3 regions of the Streptomyces griseobrunneus genome follow, and region 1 is predicted to be linked to each of the others. Evidence: riboswitches for the same ligand, from Rfam matches in the RefSeq annotation. Region 1 holds a riboswitch; each other region holds the start of a gene.

Region 1 (3,952 bases):
GCTCTGGTGCACGTACCACCCGGGGCAGACGCCGTACGAGCGGTTCCTCGGCAGGTGCCGGGAGCTGTCCGCACGAGGCGTCCGCTACAGCGTGGGCGTGGTGGGGTTCGAGGCGCACCTTCCCGAGGCCCGGCGGCTGCGGGCGGCGCTGCCCGAGGAGGTCTACCTCTGGGTGAACGCCGCCGAGGGGCAGACGTACACCGACGAGGAGGCGGAGCGGTGGACCGAGCTGGACCCGCTCTTCCCCTACAGCAGGCACCCGCACCGTTCGGCGGGGCTCCCCTGCCGGACGGGCGAGTCGGTGATCTCGGTGGACGGCGACGGCACGGTGCGGCGCTGCCACTTCGTCAAGGCGGAGCTGGGCAACCTCTACGACGGCAGCTACCGCCGGGCGCTGGGGCCGCGGGCCTGTCCGCTCGCCGTGTGCGACTGCCACATCGGCTATGTGCACCTGGAGACGCTGCCGCTGTACGACGTGTTCGCGGGCGGCGTCCTGGAGCGGGTACCCGCCGGGTTCGCCGCGGGCGGGCCGCCGGCCGGGCCCGGCACCGCGGGCCTGTCCCGGCGTGCGCTTCCGCTGCTGGAGCCCTGACCGGAAAGGCGTCCTACAGGGGCAGCAGGTCCGGCCGTTTCGCCTCGACGTGGTCGCCGGACGACTCGCCGCGCAGCCGCCGGCCGATCCACGGCACGAGGTACTCCCGTGCCCACTGGATGTTGTCGCGCCGCGCGTCGAAGGGGCTCCGCTGGGCCTGCGGCGGCCAGGGCTGGTCCGGGTCGGCCGGCACCTCGTGGCCGAGGACCTGGGCGGCGCGCAGCGCGACGCGGGTGTGGCCCTCGGGCGACAGGTGGAGCCGGTCGGCGTCCCAGGCGCGCCGGTCCTGGACCGACCGCAGCGACCACAGGTCGAGCACGGGGCAGTGGTAGCGGTCGGCGATGGCCCTCAGGTGGACGTTGTACGTGGCGATCTTGCCGCGCATGTGGCGCAGCACCGGAACGCCCCGGGTGTCGAACCCGGTGGTGACCATGACGGTGCCGACCGCGTCGGTCAGGTCCGCGACGGCCCGCTCGAAGCGCTCGGCCAGATCGTCGGGGTCGGTGCCGGGCCGGATGATGTCGTTGCCGCCCGCGCAGAAGGTGACCAGGTCGGGGGCCAGTTCCTTGGCGCGGGGGAGCTGCTCCTCGACGATCTGGTCGAGAAGGCGTCCGCGTACGGCGAGATTGGCGTAACGGAAGTTCCCGTGCCGGGTCTCGTCCGGGCTCGTCGCTGCGTCGGGGGCCGGGAGCCGGTCGGCGAGCAGAACCGCGAACCGGTCCGCCCAGCCGACAAAGGTGCCGTCGGGGCCGGGGTCTCCGACACCTTCGGTGAAACTGTCCCCGATCGCCGCGTACGACCCGATGGTGTTCTGCTGCTGGGTTCTCGAATCGTCTGCCACAAGCACATATCCTGCACCGTTCAATGTGACCTACGCGACCGTAATACGGGGTTGACGGGTGGTGAGATAGACCACCCGGTCAGGTTTTGGTAAAGCCGGAATAAGTGGAGGGGCGGTGCGCCGCTGCGCACCGCCCCTCGATCACTTCTTGCTGCCCTCGGGTCAGAGGGAGACGCCGTGCTGTCGCAGGTAGGCGATCGGGTCGACGTCGGAGCCGTAGCTCGGGCCTGTGCGGACCTCGAAGTGGAGGTGCGGGCCGGTGGAGTTGCCGGTGGAGCCGGAGAGGCCGATCTGCTGGCCGCCGGTGACGGTCTGGCCGACCGAGACGTTGAGCGAGGACTGGTGGGCGTACTGGGAGTACATGCCGTCCTCGTGCTGGATGACGACCTCGTTGCCGTACGAGCCGCTGTTGCCGGCCGAGACCACGGTGCCCGGTCCGATGGCGAGGACGGGGGTGCCGGAGGCGGCCTGGAAGTCCGAGCCGGTGTGGTAGCCGCTGGACCAGCTGGCGCCGGAAGCGCGGTACTGGGTGGTGACGTTGGCGCTGGCGAGCGGGGCGGACCAGCCGGAGCCGTTGGCCTCGGAGGAACCGGTCTGCGCGGAGGTGCCGGCCGGCGCGGCGGCGTCGGACTCGTCGGCCGAGAGGGTGTCGCCCTTCGGGGCCTGCTCAGCCTTCTTCGGCGCGGCCTTGGGGGCGGCCTTGGGGGCGGCCTTGGGGGCCGGAGCGGCCTTCTTGGCCTCCGAAGGCGCGGCGGAGCCGGACGCCTTGGCGCCGAGGGTGAGCTTCATGCCCGGGAAGATCAGGCTGGGGTTCTCGCCGACGGCCGAGCGGTTGTCCTGGTACAGCTTCTGCCAGCCACCCTTGACCTGGTGCTCGGCCGCGATCTTCGCGAGGTAGTCGCCGGAGACGACGGAGTACGTCTTCGGGGCGGCCTTCGCCTTGGCGGGCGCGGCCTGCGGGGCGGACTGCACTGCGGCGGCCGTGGCGGCCGCGGGGGCCGCCTTCTCCGCGGCGTGGGCGCCGGTGGCGCCGATCAGCGGGAGGGCGAGTACGGCGCCGCCGGTGCCCGCGGCGATGACGCCGCGGTGGATCGGGCCGGACTTGGTACGACGGTGCTTACCCTTTGCGGGCATGGGGAAGTTCCTCTCCGGCGCCTGCGAGGTGAGCTGTCGGGTTCGGGCTGGAGATGCCCGGTCGCCGGGTGGCGACTTCACCCCGAGCCGGTCCGGATCGCTCCGGGCCGGCGGCTTACCTGGTTCCCCCGCTCCTGCCACGCGTGAGTGGGTTGGGTGCGAATTCCGGGCGGCGGCAGGATTAGGCGGTCCGTCCGGATTGACGGTGACCGTAAACGAGTGAGGACGGCAGGAACAAGCCGTCGGTTGCACACCGGAATCATCGATTCAATTTCGCTCCGGATTTCCCGTCACACTCCGTGGATTACGGATCTTGGCTTTCCGTACGGATACCGGGAAAACATCCGGGCGCAGCCGCCACGGTCCGTCACGGATATGATCCCGCTCACCTACGGAATCCCATCTCCCCCATTAGCGGGGCATGTTCTACGAAATACACCAATACGGACACACCGTGCGCGCCTCCCCTGACACACCATCAGCGGACCGCTGATTTTCCGCCGAATCGATGTCGTATCGTCACAGGGGCGCCCTCGCCGGAGAGCCGCGCCGACGCCAGAGATCCAGGAGCCACCGTGACGCAGCAGGTGCCGCAGGTCCCGCCGACAGAGACCGCACTCACCGGAGTGCGCAACTTCCGCGACGTGGGCGGGCTCCCCACCGCGGACGGGCGGCGCACCGCCTTCGGCAGGCTCTACCGCAGCGGTCACCTGGCGCACGCCAGCGCCGATGACGCGCTCTTCCTCGGCGGGCTCGGGCTGCACACGGTCTTCGACTTCCGCAACTCCGCCGACCACAAGCTCGACGGGTACGACATCGAGCTGGCCGGTGTCCGTAATGTCAGCATTCCGCTCTCCGACCCGGCCGACGGAGCCGAGTTCTGGCGGCTGGTGCGCGACGGGAACATCGAGCAGCTGCGCTCGATCCTGGCGAACGGCAAGGGCACTGAGCGCATGCTGACCATGTACCGCTCGACCATCGTGGACCGCACCGCCGAGCACAGCCGGGTGCTGCACGCCCTGGCGGAGGACAGCGTGCCCGCGCTGATGCACTGCGCGGCGGGCAAGGACCGGGCCGGTCTGTCGATCGCGGTCTCGCTGCTCGCGGTCGGCGTCGAGCGCGAGGCGATCGAGGCGGACTACCTCAAGTCCAACGATCCCCACCGGCGGTACAAGGTGAAGCGCTCGGACATGTCCGAGACAGGGATGTCCGCCGAGGTGATGGAGCTCCTCAACCCGCTCTTCGGGGCGGAGGCCGCCTATCTCGCGGCGGCGTTCGCGGCCATTGACGAGACCTGGGGCACGACGGACCGCTACCTGGCGGAGGGGCTGAAGGTCTCCCCCGAGACCCGGGAGCGGCTGCGCGAGCGGCTGCTAGACCAGGGC
Region 2 (3,952 bases), 3.9 Mb from region 1:
AGGAGCTGACGGACCGGCTCATCGACCGGTTCATCGAGGACGGGGAGGCCGACCTGATCCACGACTTCGCCTTTCCGCTCCCCATCTACGCCATCTGCGACCTGCTCGGCGTCCCGCCCGAGGACCAGGACGACTTCCGGGACTGGGCGGGCATGATGATCCGCCACGGCGGCGGGCCGCGTGGCGGGGTGGCCCGGTCGGTGAAGAAGATGCGCGGCTATCTCGCCGAACTCATCCACCGTAAAAGGGAGAATCCGGGCGACGACCTGATCTCCGGGCTGATCCGGGCCAGCGACCACGGCGAGCACCTCACGGAGAACGAGGCCGCGGCGATGGCGTTCATCCTGCTGTTCGCCGGGTTCGAGACGACGGTGAACCTCATCGGCAACGGTACGTACGCCCTGCTGCGCCACCCCGAACAGCGCGCCCGGCTGGAGGCGTCCCTGGAGGCGGGGGAGAGCGCGCTGCTGGCCACGGGGATCGAGGAACTGCTCCGGTTCGACGGCCCGGTGGAGCTCGCGACCTGGCGGTACGCCACCGAGGCGCTGACCCTCGGCGGGCAGGAGATCGCGGCCGGGGACCCGGTGCTGGTGGTGCTGGCGGCGGCCGACCGGGATCCGGGCCGGTTCGCGGACCCGGACGCGCTCGACCTGTCACGGAGTGACAATCAGCACCTCGGATACGGTCACGGAATCCACTACTGCCTGGGAGCGCCGCTGGCCCGGCTGGAGGGCCAGGCCGCGGTGGCGACGCTGCTGAGACGCCTTCCTGGCCTACGACTTGCCGGAGAATCCGCCGATTTGCGCTGGCGGGGCGGACTCATCATGCGCGGACTGCGCACTCTGCCGGTGGAGTTCGAGCCGGGACGCCGCCTCGAAGAAAGTGACACGCTGTCACCTCTGTGACTTTCACGTGATCTGCGCTGCATCGACTTGTGACATACGTTCGAGTCCCGCTAGGTTCACGGTTCGACGCGTCGGCCACGGTTAAACCTTGGCCCACCAGTCACTTGCTCAACAGCTTCACGCTCAGCAGATTCACGCTCAACAGTTTCACGCTTCTCAGTTCCTGCTTGTCAGTCGCACGGAAGGCAAACCCCATGGGCTCCGCGAACGGCAGACACCGCCGCCCTCGTCAGGCACCCGCCATCGTCGTCGCCGCAGGCGTGACCGGATCGGCCATCGCCATTCCGTTCCTCGGCGCGGCGGGCGCACACGCAGCCGACGCCACCACCTGGGACCGGGTCGCGGAGTGCGAGAGCGGCGGCATGTGGAGTGCCGACCTCGGCAACGGCTACTACGGCGGGCTCCAGTTCTCGCAGGAGACCTGGTCCGCGTACGGCGGCACCGCCTTCGCGGAGCGCGCCGACCTCGCCAGCCGTTCCCAGCAGATATCCGTCGCCGAGAAGGTCCTGGACGACAAGGGGCCGCAGGCGTGGCCGAGCTGCGCGGTGATCTCCGGCCTCGCGGTGGACGGCAGCCTGCCCGGTGTCGACCCCGGTACCGCACCCTCCGCCGAGCCCACCGAGGACGCGACGACCGCCCCGGCGGGCGAAGCGGATGAAAAGGGTGAAGCGGGGAGTTCCGGCAATACGGGCTCATCCGGCAAGACGGATAGGACCGGCAAGGGTGAGAAGGGTGAGAAGGGGGACGGCAGCGACACGCTCGACCCCTCGGCGAAGCCCTCCGCGCCCCCGGCCGCCGGAAAGACCGGAACTCCCGGGTCTCCTGACGGCTCGCAGCCCTCCGCCTCCGCCCCCGACGCCTCGGAGGGCGCCGACGGCACCGGCGGCAAGCACCGGGGCGCTCCCGCGCCCGAGGAGACCGGCGCGGTGGGCCGGAACGGCGACCCCCGTGAGTCCGGCCGGCACGCCTCGCGGGGCGAGGGTGACGTGCGGGACGGCGGTGCGGTCGTCGACGACGGCTACACCGTGCAGCCCGGCGACAACCTCTGGGCGATTGCTGACGCACAGAAACTTCCCCAGGGCTGGACCGGCCTGTACGAGGCCAACAGGGACCTCCTGGGCTCCGACCCGGATCTGATCCTGCCCGGGCAGAGCCTGGATCTGGGGCTGGAGCAGGCCGGCCAGGAAGGCGCCCAGGAGGGTGCCGAGGTGCCTGCCGCCAGCTGATCAAAAGCGGGAAAACACCCCAAAATCGCGGGTAGTTCAGAGGCCTATGTCCACTTATGCGTAAGTGAGACATGGGTCTCTTTGCTTCAACTGGCGTGTTGCGTCCGCCTGCTCGCCGCAGATCCCCTCCGACCTGCGGAAACGATCCATCGGGGTAGGCAAGTAAGCGTCGATTGGGCCAGTATGTCCATCTTTGAATGTCGGGGTTGCCTGTGTTTACGGTCGGAACCGCTCGCACCGCGGGCCCCGTCGACCGTCACGCCGAATCCTGCCGTCGGTCGAAGGGAACAGACGCGTAAAGCGCCGTAGGCAGGAGCGGGGGACCCAGGTAGGCCGCCGGGTCCGTACAGCCCCTTCGAAGGACGAAGAACGGGGACGTACGGGAACGGCTTGGGGTGAAGTCGCGTGCAATTCGCGCGACCGGGCAACTCATCAGCCCGAACCCGACAGCTCACCTCGTAGGCGTCGGTGAGGAGATTCGTTCCATGCTGCTTAACAGCAAGGGCAAGCACCGCCGCCCCTCGAAGACCGTCCGTCTCGCCACCCTGGCGGGTGTCGCCGGTGCCGCCGTCGCCGTCCCGCTGATGGGCGCGACCAACGCTTCCGCCGCCTCCGTCGAGACCTGGGACGCCGTCGCCCAGTGTGAGTCCGGCGGCAACTGGTCCATCAACACCGGCAACGGCTACTACGGCGGGCTGCAGTTCTCGCAGTCGAGCTGGGCCGCCGCCGGCGGTACGCAGTACGCCTCCCGCGCCGACCTGGCCTCCAAGGACCAGCAGATCGCCGCCGCCGAGAAGCTCCTCGACCTCCAGGGCCCGGGCGCCTGGGCCTGCGCCGGTGCCGGCGGCCTCACCAATGACGGCGTGGACCCGGGTGTGAACACCGGCTCCGGCCAGTCCGAGAGCAAGCCCGAGCAGGCGCAGCCCGAGCGCAAGGCCGAGCAGCCCACCACGCGCAGCGAGCAGCGCACCGCCCCGGCCGCCCCCAAGGCCGAGTCCAAGAAGACCGTCACCACCCCGACCGGTGAGAAGGTCCAGAAGGGCGACGGCGAGTACAAGGTCAAGGCCGGCGACACCCTGAGCAAGATCGCTCAGAAGGAAGACGTCAAGGGCGGCTGGAGCAAGCTCTTCAAGCTCAACGACGACATCGTCAAGGACGCGGACCTGATCTTCCCGGGCCAGCAGCTCCACCTGAAGTAACAGCCGGCTCTCCTCCCCGGAGGGAGGGGGTCCGGCGGCACCCTCCCTCGCACGGCTCCCCGGCCCGGCGCGCTCTCCCCCCGTGCGCGCCGGGCCGGGGTCTTTCGTTCACCTCTTGTCGTCATCGGGTCCGCGCCGCTTGTTACTGCCCAGTAGATTTCTAGAGATTTGTCCCGTCATGCAGGCCCTTGGGTCCTTTTTCGTCCCAGGAGACGGGCGGTCGGCCGACTGACGCGGCCGGGCCGGTTAGGCTCGTGTCGCAAGGCCACAGTGACCCTGCACAACCAGCGTCATATCCCAGAAGGAGATGCCTCGTGCCGTCCATCGACGTCGTCGTAGCCAGGGAAATCCTCGACTCCCGGGGCAACCCCACGGTCGAGGTCGAGGTTGGCCTCGACGACGGCAGCACGGGCCGTGCTGCAGTACCGTCCGGCGCCTCCACCGGTGCGTTCGAGGCCGTCGAGCTTCGCGACGGTGACCCCAACCGCTACCACGGCAAGGGCGTCGAAAAGGCCGTCCTCGCCGTCATCGAGCAGATCGGCCCGGAGCTCGTCGGGTACGACGCCACCGAGCAGCGCCTCATCGACCAGGCGATGTTCGACCTCGACGCCACCGAGAACAA
Region 3 (3,952 bases), 410 kb from region 1:
GCTCCACGACCTTGATCCGCTCACGGCCCTGTGCGGCACCGAGCGCCTGCTCGTGGGCGTCCAGCTTGTGCCAGCCCTCCCACGTCGTGTACCGGACGTTCCGGCCTTCCAGGAAGGCCTCGACGGCCTCCGGAGCCGGGGTCGCGGGCTCGGCCAGACGGCCGGCGGCGCGGTCCTCCAGCACGCAGGCGACCGTCTCGTTCGCGTCGCCCTTGGTGTGTCCGATCAGACCGATCGGGCCGCGCTTGATCCAGCCCGTGACGTAGACCGAGGCCATGTGCTCGTCACCGGCGATGACGCGTCCCGCCTCGTGCGGGACGGTGCCGGAGGCCACGTCGAAGGGGAGCTTGGGCAGCTCCTCCGAGTAGTAGCCCACGGCGCGGTAGACGCTCTGCATGTCCCAGTCGGTGAACCGGCCGGTGCCCCGGACGTTGCCGGTGCCGTCCAGCTCGGTGCGCTCGGTGCGCAGCGCGGTGACCTTGCCGTCCTCGCCGAGGATCTCGACCGGGGACTCGAAGAAGTGCAGGTAGAGCTTGTGCGGGCGGTCGCCGACATCGCGGATCGCCCAGTTCTCCAGGGTCTGCGCGACCATGTTGGTCTGCTTGTTCTCCCGCCGGGTGGCGATGGAGCCCTCGTCGTACTCGATGTCCTCGGGGTTGACGATGACCTCGATGTTGGGGGAGTGGTCCAGCTCCCGCAGCTCCATCGGGCTGAACTTGGCCTGCGCCGGGCCACGCCGCCCGAACACATGCACCTCCAGCGCCTTGTTCGCCTTGAGGCCCTGGTACACGTTGTCCGGGATCTCGGTCGGCAGCAGCTCGTCCGCCGTCTTGGCCAGGACCCGGGCCACGTCCAGCGCCACGTTGCCGACGCCGAGGACGGCGACCTTCTCCGCCGTGAGCGGCCAGGTGCGCGGGACCTCGGGGTGGCCGTCGTACCAGGAGACGAACTCGGCCGCGCCGTAGGAGCCGTCCAGCTCGATGCCCGGGATGTCGAGCGCCCGGTCCGCCTCCGCGCCTGTGGAGAAGATCACCGCGTCGTAGAAGGACCGCAGGTCGTCCAGGCCGATGTCGTGCGGGTAGCTCACGTTCCCGAAGAGCCGGATCTGCGGCTTGTCCAGCACCTGGTGCAGCGCCTTGACGATGCCCTTGATCCGGGGGTGGTCGGGGGCCACGCCGTAACGGATCAGCCCGAAGGGTGCGGGCATGCGCTCGAACAGGTCGATGGAGACCCCCGGGTCCTGGCAGACCTCGGATTTGAGCAGCGCGTCCGCAGCGTAGATACCGGCAGGGCCGGCTCCGACAATGGCGACGCGGACGGGGCGTGTCATGGCGTGGTGATCCTTAAGGCGGGCGAACGCGGGCAGGTAACAGCGTACGTCGGAGGTAAGGGTTGGCTTACTAGTCTCCACCACACACCGTAAGCCCTGGCCGCGCGAGGACTCCGACCCGGCCTACGGAGCCGCCCGATAAGTCCGTTTCTCCAGGGCGGTATGGGCGATTTCAGTCTTTTAACCCTCTATTCCTTAAAGGACCTATTGGGGCTCTTGGGTAACTTTGACCGCGCCTGTTTCGGCCGCCTCCGCGCGAAGTGGTGAGCGTCACGTCCGAGGGCGCGGACGTGGATCCGGAGGGTTCGGTTCCCTTCTGCGCGAAGAAAGTTGACACCGCGACGGAACGGGCGCGGCCGGGAATTCATGAATTCGATCTTGCGGAGAAAGGTCATCCGGAATTCGGGGCTTGTTCTGTCCGATGCTTTTCGCCTACGGTCACGCTCAATCCGGATGGAACGCCGAATCCTGCCGCCGTCCGGGAAACCGAAACCCACCCACGCACGGCAGGAGCGGGGGAACCAGGTAAGCCGCCGGTCCGGTATCCGGAACGGCTAGGGGTGAAGTCGCAGTCCATGCGGCCAGACATCTCCCGTCTGAACCCGACAGCTCACCTCGTAGGCGCCGGAGAGGAAATTCCCCATGCCCGCACAGGGTAAGCACCGCCGTACCAAGTCCGTCTCGCTGAGCCGTGGCATCGCCGCCCTGACCACGGGTGGAGCCGTTCTGGCCCTCCCGGTGCTCGGCGCCACCACCGCTTCCGCCGCCCCCGCGCACTCCGTCGCCGCGGAAAAGGCGGTGGCTCCGGCCTCCGTGACCGCCCAGGTGAATTCCGTGACGAAGGCCGCGCCCGCCAAGCATTCCGTGGTGGCCGGTGAGACGCTTTCCAAGATCGCCCGTGAGTATTCCGTCAGCGGCGGCTGGAAGAAGCTGTACGAAGGCAACCGGAAGGCCGTCGGCGAGAACCCGAACCTTATTCACCCGGGTATCACGCTGACCATCGGCGCCAAGGCTGCCGCCCCGTCAGGCGCCAAGGCCGGCAAGGCCGCCAAGGCCGCAGCCCCGTCCGCCGGCCGCGCCGCGACGGCGGAGCGCGCCGATCGCTCCGAGCGCACCGCCGCCGCCCCCGTGGCCCAGGCCGCCCCGGCCGCCGCCGCTCCCGCCACCTACTCGAACGATCTGGATGGCTGGATCAAGGAGTCGCTGGCGATCATGGCCGAGCGCGGCATCCCCGGCAGCTATGAGGGCATCCACCGCAACATCATTCGCGAGTCCTCGGGCAACCCGAACGCGATCAACAACTGGGACTCCAACGCGGTCAAGGGCACCCCGTCCAAGGGGCTGCTCCAGGTCATCGACCCGACGTTCCAGGCGTACCACGTGCCCGGCACCTCGACCGACAGCTATGACCCGGTCGCCAACATCACCGCCGCGTGCAACTACGCGGCGGACCGGTACGGCTCGATCGACAACGTCTTCGGCGCCTACTGATCCCTGGAAGCGCCAGGCGCGCATCAGCCCGAGGGGCCCCGGACCGCATGGTCCGGGGCCCCTCGGGCTTGCCGGGAAGTTACCCCCAAGTTTCTAATGACTTACCACGCGATCGACAGTAGAACCTGTTTCACTCTGTCGAGAGTGAGGGATGTCACATGAACGACACTAACCTGCATGAAGGCGCATCCAAGGGCGTCTCCCGTCGAAGATTCATCACAGGAACAGGTTCTCTTCTCGGGGTCGCGGCACTCGCCGGACCCACCACACCCGTCTGGGCCGCGCCCCGGGTGGCAGCAGCCCCGATCGGCTCCGGCGCCCATGTGCCGGTGCTGATCATCGGCACCGGGTACGGCGGCTCCGTGGCCGCACTCCGGCTCGCCCAGGCCGGCACGGACGTGCACATGGTCGAGATGGGCATGGCCTGGGACACCCCCGGCTCGGACGGCAAGATCTTCGCCAACACCACCAAGCCGGACGACCGCTCCTTCTGGCTGCGCACCAAAACCAAGCAGCCGCTCAGCAACTTCCTCGGCTTCCCGATCGACAAGAACGTCAACCGCTACACCGGGATCCTGGACGCCGAGGAGTTCGCCGGCATCACCGTCTACCAGGGGCGCGGTGTCGGGGGCGGCTCGCTGGTCAACGGCGGTATGGCTGTCACGCCCAAGCGGGAGAACTTCGCCGCCATCCTCCCGTCGGTGAACGCCGCCGAGATGTACAGCACGTACTACCCGCGCGCCAACGCCGACCTCGGGGTCACCACCATCGACCCCGCCTGGTTCGACTCCGTCGACTGCTACCAGTACGCCCGCGTCGGCCGGAAGCACGCGCAGCGCTCCGGCTTCCCGTTCCTCTTCGTGCCCGCCGTGTACGACTGGGACTACATGAAGCAGGAGGCGGCCGGGACCGTACCCAAGTCCGCGCTGGACGCCGAGATCCTCTACGGCAACAACTACGGCAAGAAGTCGCTCCAGAAGACCTACATCGACCGGATCAAGGCCACCGGCCGGGTCACCATCTCCCCGCTCCACAAGGTCACCACGGTCACCCCGGCCCCCGGCGGCGGCTACACGGTCCTCATCGACCAGCTGAACACCGTCGGCCAGACCACCGTCACCAAGACCGTCA

Evidence for each region. Region 1 has a riboswitch for cyclic di-AMP ahead of ACK8N7_RS04430 (M23 family metallopeptidase). Riboswitches for the same ligand answer to the same signal wherever they lie in the genome.
Region 2: linked by a shared signal. The riboswitch ahead of ACK8N7_RS22330 (transglycosylase family protein) and the one ahead of ACK8N7_RS04430 (M23 family metallopeptidase) in region 1 are both predicted to bind cyclic di-AMP.
Region 3: linked by a shared signal. The riboswitch ahead of ACK8N7_RS02580 (transglycosylase SLT domain-containing protein) and the one ahead of ACK8N7_RS04430 (M23 family metallopeptidase) in region 1 are both predicted to bind cyclic di-AMP.

The regions. Positions count from the first base shown of each region.
Region 1 covers NZ_CP177080.1:940,216-944,167, forward strand. The annotation lists gene ACK8N7_RS04420 (STM4011 family radical SAM protein) at 1-592, shown strand, start outside; gene ACK8N7_RS04425 (SGNH/GDSL hydrolase family protein) at 606-1,433, opposite strand; gene ACK8N7_RS04430 (M23 family metallopeptidase) at 1,596-2,567, opposite strand; cyclic di-AMP (ydaO/yuaA leader) riboswitch at 2,571-2,736, opposite strand; gene ACK8N7_RS04435 (tyrosine-protein phosphatase) at 3,143-3,952, shown strand, end outside.
Region 2 covers NZ_CP177080.1:4,888,739-4,892,690, forward strand. The annotation lists gene ACK8N7_RS22320 (cytochrome P450 family protein) at 1-905, shown strand, start outside; gene ACK8N7_RS22325 (transglycosylase family protein) at 1,100-2,131, shown strand; cyclic di-AMP (ydaO/yuaA leader) riboswitch at 2,423-2,611, shown strand; gene ACK8N7_RS22330 (transglycosylase family protein) at 2,617-3,330, shown strand; gene eno (phosphopyruvate hydratase) at 3,645-3,952, shown strand, end outside.
Region 3 covers NZ_CP177080.1:526,354-530,305, reverse strand. The annotation lists gene ACK8N7_RS02585 (FAD-dependent oxidoreductase) at 1-1,330, opposite strand, end outside; cyclic di-AMP (ydaO/yuaA leader) riboswitch at 1,815-1,969, shown strand; gene ACK8N7_RS02580 (transglycosylase SLT domain-containing protein) at 1,973-2,821, shown strand; gene ACK8N7_RS02575 (GMC oxidoreductase) at 2,980-3,952, shown strand, end outside.